2 regions of the Halomonas sp. H10-9-1 genome follow, and region 1 is predicted to be linked to the other one. Evidence: predicted binding sites of a transcription regulator. Region 1 holds the regulator's gene; the other holds the start of a gene.

The links. Region 1 encodes sigma-54, which starts transcription at its own class of promoters, with help from an activator protein. Its sites were predicted from a motif close to TGGCACNNNNNTTGCTNT; they were not measured.
Region 2: the regulator sigma-54 is predicted to act here: its motif matches at 1,990-2,007, upstream of speB (agmatinase).

The regions. Positions count from the first base shown of each region.
Region 1 covers NZ_JAMSHO010000001.1:1,426,067-1,430,194, forward strand. The annotation lists gene rapZ (RNase adapter RapZ) at 1-881, opposite strand, end outside; gene ptsN (PTS IIA-like nitrogen regulatory protein PtsN) at 908-1,375, opposite strand; gene hpf (ribosome hibernation-promoting factor, HPF/YfiA family) at 1,383-1,691, opposite strand; gene NFH66_RS06470 (RNA polymerase factor sigma-54) at 1,928-3,340, opposite strand; gene lptB (LPS export ABC transporter ATP-binding protein) at 3,484-4,128, opposite strand, start outside.
Region 2 covers NZ_JAMSHO010000001.1:3,117,487-3,121,614, reverse strand. The annotation lists partial or broken gene NFH66_RS14365 (YjiH family protein) at 1-878, opposite strand, end outside; gene speB (agmatinase) at 973-1,923, opposite strand; gene NFH66_RS14355 (sigma-54 interaction domain-containing protein) at 2,155-3,609, shown strand; gene NFH66_RS14350 (TlpA family protein disulfide reductase) at 3,640-4,128, opposite strand, start outside.

The DNA.
Region 1 (4,128 bases):
TCGGGGTCTGGCAGGGTGTCCTGGGTGCCCAGCTCGCGGTGGCGCAGGCGGACATGGGACTGGCCCTGCGCCAGGTGCATCGCCAGTCGCTCGGCGATATAGACCGAGCGATGCTGCCCGCCGGTGCAGCCGATGGCTACGGTCAGGTAGCTGCGATGGCTGGCCTCGTAGCTGGGTAGCCAGCGTGTCAGCCAGGCGTGGATATCCTCGAGCATCGCCTGGACCAGCGGGTACCCCTCGAGGAAGGCGATGATCTCGGGGTCCTGGCCAGTGAAGGGTCTCAGCCGCGGGTCCCAGTAGGGATTGGGCAGGCAGCGGGCGTCGAACACCAGGTCGGCGTCGAGGGGTACGCCGCGCTTGAAACCGAAGGATTCCACGGTCAGGGTCAGCTGCTCCGGGCGATGCCGGGCCACCTGGTCAGCGATGCGGCCGCGCAGTTCGTGCACCGACAGTCGTGAGGTATCGATCACCAGATCGGCCAGGTCACGGATCGCGGCCAGCGCCTGCTCCTCGGAGTCGATCGCCTCGCCCAGTGTCATCTCGTTGCCCCGGGTCAGCGGATGGCGGCGCCGGGTGGCGGAGTAGCGCTCGATCAGGATGCGCGCATCGGTGGTCAGGTAGATCACCTGGCAATCGATGCCGCGTCCGCGTACCTCCTCGAGCAGGCTGGGAAAGCGTTTCAGGGCCTCGGGCAGGTTGCGTGCGTCGATGCTGACGGCGATGGAAGAGCGTGCAGATTCGGGGTTGCCCAGCTCATCGATCAACGATCCCAGCAGCATGGCCGGCAGGTTGTCGATGGCGTAGTAGCCGAGATCCTCCAAGGCCTGTAGCGCGATCGACTTGCCGGAGCCGGAACGGCCGCTGATGATCACGAGCTGCATGGGGGTCTCCTGGTCGGGGGGTGGCCTCAGCCCTGTCGTCGGATCGCCTCGATCAGGCGCTCGTGGAGGTCGCGCTGGCTGTGGCTGCCGCGCAGCCGCGAACGGGTCTCGGCATCGTTCATGATGCCGGCGACCTCGGCCAGCAGCGCCAGGTGGGCGGCGTCGGCCTCCTCGGGGACCAGCAGCACGAACACCAGGTCCACCGGTTCGCCGTCGATGGCGTCGAAGTCCACCGGCTCGGCGAGCCTGAGGAAGGCGGCGACGGGTTCCTTGCAGTGGGGGCTGCGGGCATGGGGGATCGCCACGCCGTTGCCGATCCCCGTGCTGCCCAGGCGTTCACGGGCGATCAGGCGCGCGAAGACCTCCTGGCTGTCGAGGCTCGGCGTGTTCTGGGCAATGAAGGTGCTAAAGAACTCCAGTACCCTTTTCTTGCTTCCCCCGGGCACATCGAAGAGGGTGCGCTCGGGGGGCAGGATGGTTTCGAGAGATGACATCGTGGACTCAGCGAGCGCCGGCGCCCTGGGCGCGGGCCTGGGCCTTCTCCTTGTGCTTGACCAGCTGGCGGTCCAGCTTGTCAGCCAGGGCATCGATGGCGGCGTACATGTCGACATCCTGGGCTTCTGCATGCAGCTCGGCACCGGCAACATGCATGGTGCAGGCGGCGGACTGACGCTCCTTCTCGACAGACAGGGTCACCTGCACATTGGTGATGTTGTCATAATGGCGTTCCACGCGCGTCAGCTTCTCGTTGACATAGTCACGCAGGGCATCGGTCAGTTCCACATGAAGGCCGGTGATATTCACTTGCATGACACGCTCCTTGCTCGATGGTTGTGATTCGATTGTAACCCTTTTTCCTGCCTTGCATACCCCCCGGCGGCCCCGGGGCGATTTCCCGCCATGTTCAAGGGGTTGAGCCGGTTGAACAGGGGATGATTTGCTGTCATACGCACTCGGCGCAGTCGCTTGCGCTCGCTGGAGGAGGGGATGCCCATGGCCTCGCGGGTAAGCGTTGGAGAGCGCCACGGTGCGGCGTCGCACCGGGATCAGCGCAGTCGCTTGCGCTCGCTGGAGGAGGGGATGCCCATGGCCTCGCGGTACTTGGCGACGGTGCGACGTGCGACCCGGATCCCGGCCTCGTCGAGCAGGCTGACCAGCCGGCTGTCGGAGAGCGGCTTGTGTGGCGGCTCCTCCTGGATCAGCTTGCGGAGGCGGGCACGGATGGCGGTGCTGGAGTGGGCGTCGCCCTCGCTCTCGCCGCCGACCTGGCTGGAGAAGAAGTACTTGAGCTCAAACACCCCCCGCGGCGTGTGGATGAACTTCTGGGTGGTGACCCGCGAGATGGTGGATTCGTGCATCTCCACCGCCTGGGCGATATCGGCCAGGACGAGAGGCTTCATCGCCTCCTCTCCGTGCTCGAGGAAGTCGAGCTGGCGGGCGAGGATCTCGCGGCCGACTCGCAGCAGGGTGTCGTTGCGGCTGGACAGGCTCTTCATCAGCCAGCGCGCCTCCTGGAGGTGCTCCTTGAGGAACTGGTTGTCGCTGCTCTTGTCGGCGCGGCGCACCAGGGCCGCGTAATCGGGTTGGATGCGCAGTCGTGGCAGTGCCTCGGAGTTGAGCTCCACGTGCCAGCCACGCTGGTCGTGGAAGGCGACCAGGTCGGGGGTCACATAGTCGTCGGTCACGCTGGCAAAGGCGCTGCCGGGCCGTGGATCCAGGCCTCGCACCAGGGCGATGGTGGCGTCGAGCGCGGCATCGTCCAGCCCCAGGCGTCGCTTGAGCAGGCGCCGGTCTCCGCCGGCCAGAGCCTCGAGGAACTGGCGTACCAGGCGCCGCGCCTGGGGCAGCAGCGGCGTGCCGTCGGGGAGGGTGGCGAGCTGCAGCTGCAGGCATTCGCGCAGGTCGCGGGCGAAGATGCCGGTGGGCTCGAACTGCTGCAGGCGCAGCAGCACCCGCTCCATCTCTTGGCTGCGCAGGTCGGCAAGCCCCTGCTGCCTCAGGCCGTCACGGATCTCGTCGAGGGGGGCGGTCAGGTAGCCGGCATCGTCCACGGCATCGATCAGGCTCTCGGCAATCTGGCGTGCCCGGGGTTCGAGGTCGCTCATCGCCAGCTGCCAGATGAGGTGGCCCTGGAGGCTCTGGCCCTGGGCCTGGCGCTCGAAGTCGGGGCCCTCGCCTCCGGCCGGTGCGCCCAGGTCCTGATAGGTATCGGACCAGTCGCTGTCGGTGGTGAGCTGTTCGGGAATCTCGCTTGCCCAGTCGTCTTCCGTGGGTTCCTGAGTGGCCTGCTCGCCAAACTCGTCGTCGAGCTCCAGCAGTGGGTTGCTCTCCATGGCCTGCTGGATCTCCTGGCGCAGGTCCAGGGTGGAGAGCTGCAGCAGGGCGATGGCCTGCTGCAACTGGGGTGTCATGGTCAGCTGAGTGCCGACCCGCAACTGCAGGGATGCCTTCATGGCCATGGCAGGCGTCCTCCTGGCGTGTCGGAAAGCCTTACCCTAGCCGCTGGTCTCGCAAGGTGCAATACGATCTTAAGCAACAATCATGCCATTGGCGCGGGCGCGGCGTTCCATGAAGAGAGTGGGGCGCCCATGCGGGCCGGGGGTCACAGGCGGAAGTCTTCGCCGAGGTAGACCTCGCGCACCCTCTGGTTGGCGAGGATCGATTCGGCGTCGCCCTCGGCGATGATCTTGCCGTCGCCGACGATATAGGCGGTGTCGCAGATGTCGAGGGTCTCGCGGACGTTGTGGTCGGTGATCAGCACGCCGATGCCCCGCGCCTTCAGCTGGCGGATGATGCCCTTGATCTCGCCCACCGAGATCGGGTCGACTCCGGCAAAGGGCTCGTCGAGCAGGATAAAGGCGGGCTCCGTCGCCAGAGCCCTGGCAATCTCGACCCGGCGTCGCTCGCCGCCGGAGAGGCTCATGCCCGGGTTGTCGCGGATATGGGTGACGTGGAACTCCTCGAGCAGCTGCTCCAGGCGTGCCCGGCGGCCCTCCCGGTCGAGATCCTTGCGGGTCTCGAGGATGGCCATGATGTTGTCTGCCACCGACAGCTTGCGGAAGATCGAGGCCTCCTGGGGCAGGTAGCCAATCCCCGCCCGGGCCCGCTCGTGCATGGCGGCGCGCGAGAGGTCCAGGTCATCGATGGCCACCGAGCCGGCATCGGCGCGTACCAGCCCCACGATCATGTAGAAGGAGGTGGTCTTGCCGGCGCCGTTGGGGCCCAGCAGTCCGACGATGCTGCCCTG
Region 2 (4,128 bases), 1.7 Mb from region 1:
GTGTTCTCCTCCTGGATCCGGCAGCCGACTGGCTCGTAGTAGGTGTTGGGCTTGCGTGACAGGGGCGGCAGGCGAGGCACGATCACGGCCGCCACCAGGCCGGCGACCACCACGGTCAGGTAGAAGGGAACAAACAGGTGGTTGATGCCGATGAAGCTGGTCACCAGCAGGGCGAAGGCGATGGAGACGATGGAGAAGTTGGTGGCGATGGCCGAGGCCTCGCGGGCGTTATAGAAGCCCTGTTCGTACTGCTGGGTGGTGATCAGCACGCCGACGACGCCCGAGCCCATCCAGGAGGCGGTCGCGTCGATGGCGCTGCGCCCCGGCAGGCCGAAGATCTTGCGGAAGGGGACGCGCACCATGGAGCCGATGAACTCCATGAAGCCGAAATCCACCAGGAAGGGCAGCAGAATGGCGGCGAAGAAGAAGAAGGTCAGCAGGACCGGCGCCAGGTCGTTGAGCATCACGCCGCCGGTGAAGGAGGCGGTGACCATCTCCGGACCGACCTGGAAATAGGTCATCAGCGCGAACAGGGCGCCGAGGGCACGCATCACCACCCATAGCAGCGAGATATCGAAGAGCTCCTTCATCGCACCCTGGCGTGCCCAGCCGGGCCTTGTCAGCTTGACCAGGAGAGTCAGCAGGATGGAGAGGCAGAGCACCACGGTGGCGATGGCGGGCAGGGTGTCACCGAGGGCTGCCTTGAGCCAGTCGGCGGCCAGGCCCATGCCGATATTGATGGTGTCACCCACTGAGAAGGGCACCAGGAACAGCAGGATACCGATCAGTGACGGGAGCAGGAACTTGATCAGGCCGTGGGCGCTGAGATTGCCCCCTTCGGTCGCGATCTTGTCGGCGGAGTGCAGGTGGGAGGACATGGGATGATTACTCATTGCTGTTGTAATGGTGGGCGCCCGTTGCAGGGGCGCCATGTCGGCTGTTGACAGGGCCTCTCCCCGGCCCCGGGGTGTATCAGTCGCGGCGCTTGACGCCGGGCAGGACACACAGCATCTCGTAGAGCAGCGTGGCGCCCATCAAGGCGGTATTGCCGCTGGGGTCGTAGGGCGGGGCCACCTCGACCAGGTCACCGCCGACGATGTTGAGCCCCTGGGCGCCACGCACGATCTCCAGGCCCTGGGCGGCGGTCAGGCCGCCCATCTCCACGGTGCCGGTGCCGGGGGCGACGGAGGGGTCGAGGCCATCGATGTCGAAGGAGATATACACCGGGCCGTCGCCCATCTGCTCGCGCACCTCGGCCATCAGCGGCGCCAGCGACTTGTGCCAGCACTGCTCGGCCTGGACGACGCGGAAGCCCTGCTGACGACACCAGTCGAAGTCCTCGGCGGCGTAGCCGGTGCCGCGCAGGCCAATCTGCACCACGCGGTTGGCGTCCAGCAGCCCTTCTTCCTGGGCGCGACGGAAGGGGCAGCCGTGGGCGACCTCCTCGCCGAACATGTGCTCGTTGACGTCGGCGTGGGCATCGATATGGATCAGGCCGACCGGGCCATGCTTCCTGGCGATGGCGCGCAGGATCGGCCAGGTCAGGGTGTGGTCGCCGCCCAGGGTCAGCGGCACGCAGTCATGGGCCAGGACGTCGTCGTAGAAGCGGCTGATGATGTCCAGGTTCTTCGGCAGGTTGAAGGTGTTGATCGGCACGTCGCCGATGTCCGCTACCTGCAGGCTGTCGAAGGGAGCCGCGCGGGTGGCCATGTTGTAGGGGCGCAGCATGCGTGACTCATCACGAATCTGGCGTGGCCCCAGGCGGGTGCCTGGCCGGTTGGAGGTGCCGATATCCATCGGGATGCCGATAAAGGCGGCATCGAGGCCGGCAGCACTCTCCTGGGTCGGCAGGCGCATCATGGTGGCGGGGCCGCCGAAACGCGGCATCTCGTTGCCGCCGAGGGGCTGGTTGAAGTCGCTCATGGAGGGCTCCTGTTTAAAGCTGGTTGATATGCCCGGCCGACGTGAGGTCGGTGCGATACCCCTGGAAAAGCAGGATGCGTGCCAATGCCGATTTCGTTAGACCAAAGATTGAAAATAGGGTGGGATGATGCGATGTCGGGGCGTGGGGGCGGGGCGGGTGATTCAATTCTGGATCGATAGGCGAGAGTGGCGTGATACAATAATGGATCACGATCCAGGAATGAATCGCCGATGCCCGAGCATGATGCCCTGATCCTCAAGACCATCATCGACACCGCCTATGATCACTTCTTTATCGTTGCGCCCGATGGCCGCATACGAGACGTCAGTCCCGGGGCGGCGGCGGTCTATGGGATGTCCTGTGAAGCCCTCTGTGCGACCAGCGTCCAGCAGCTGGAGGCCGACGGTGTGCTGACGCCTTCGGTGAGCCTGGAGGTCATGCGTACGGGCAAGCCAGTGCAGCTGGAGCAGCGTACCGGCACCGGGCGTCGGGTCATCGCCCAGGCCCACCCGGTGTTCGAGGGCGAGCGGCTGGTGGCGGTGGTGAGCCGCTCCATGGACATGACCGACCTGCAGCTGCTGCAGCAGGAGTATGCGTTGCTGCAGCGCCGCTTCAGCGAGCACCTCAGGCGAGGGCACGCGCTGGAGGTCGATGCCGAGACGCTGGAAGCGGAGCTGGACGGCCTCGAGGTGAAGAGTCCGCTGATGCGTGAGGTGGCCTTGCTGCTGCGCCGGGTCGCCCCTACCGATGCCTCCGTGCTGATGCTGGGGGAGTCCGGGGTGGGCAAGACCGCCTTCGCCCGCCAGCTTCACTGCTGGAGCTCGCGTTGCGAAGGCCCCTTCATCGACGTCAACTGCGCTGCCATTCCCGAGAGCCTGTTCGAGTCGGAGATGTTCGGCTACCGCCCCGGGGCCTTCTCCGGTGCAGCCCCCGGTGGGCGTGTGGGGCTGATCGAGCAGGCCGAGGGCGGCACCCTGTTCCTCGATGAGATCGGCGAGCTGCCCCTGGCGGTGCAGACCAAGCTGCTCAAGTCCATTCAGGACGGCACCATCACGCGCCTCGGCGACAGCGCGCCGCGGCGCGTGGACTTTCGCCTGGTGGTGGCCACCAACCAGGACCTCTCGGCGCGGGTGGAGGAGGGGCTGTTTCGGCTCGATCTTTACTACCGACTGAACGTGATCCCGGTCACCCTGCCCCCCCTGCGTGAGCGTCGCGAGGATATCCCCGGGCTGGTCGAGCGTCAGCTCGGGCGTCTCAATCGGCGCTACGGGCGCGATAAGATGCTGGCGCGCAACGTGTGGCAATCATTGATGGGCTGGGAGTGGCCGGGCAATGTGCGCGAGCTGGAAAATGTCCTGGAGCGAGCCTGGCTATCGGCAGCGGGTGATGTCATTCGGCATCAGGAGCTGAGTGGGATCCCGCACCCGGTGACGGAGTCGAGTGCTGCAGAGCTGGCCGAATCGAGCTCCGAGCCGGTGGCGGCCGAGCCTGCCCCGGTGCTGGGGGAGGATGAGTCGCTGGCCTCGGCCCTGGCGCGCACCGAGCGCGCCATCCTGGCGGGGCTGTGCGGCGAGCTGGGCTCGACCTATGCCATCGCCAGGCGCCTGGGTATCAGCCAGCCGAGCGTGGTGCGCAAGCTCCACAAGCATGGCCTGAGGATTGCCAGGGGCGAGGTGTCGGGCTGAGCGTTAAGCCCGCATATCCCGGTGAGCGGGCTAAGGCCCGGATGACTCTCGCCCCAGCCAGCGATCCAGCTGTGCGCGGGTCAGCTCGCCCACATGCTGCTCCACGGCGTGACCCTGGGCGTTGAACAGCAGGGTGGTGGGCAGGCCGGGGGACTCGCTGAGCACCATCAGCTCCTGGTGCGGGTCGAGCAACGGATAGCGAAAGTCGAGCCCCTGGTCGTCGAGATAGCGCACCACCTGTAGCAGCGACTCGCCCTGGTTGGCCACCACCACGGTAACGTCGTCCCGGGCACTGGCCTCGGCCAGCAGCGGCATCTCGCGCAGGCAGGGGGGGCACCAGGTGGCCCACAGGTTGAGCACGACTCGCTCGCCCTTGAGCTCGCGCAGGTCGACGGTCTCGCCCTCGAGGTTTTCCAGGGTCAGGTCGGGCAGGGTCTTCAAGGCCATGCCGCCACCGAAGGGCGCGAGGGTGACGGTGGCCAGCCAGAGTGACGAGACCACCACCAGCAGGGCCATGGC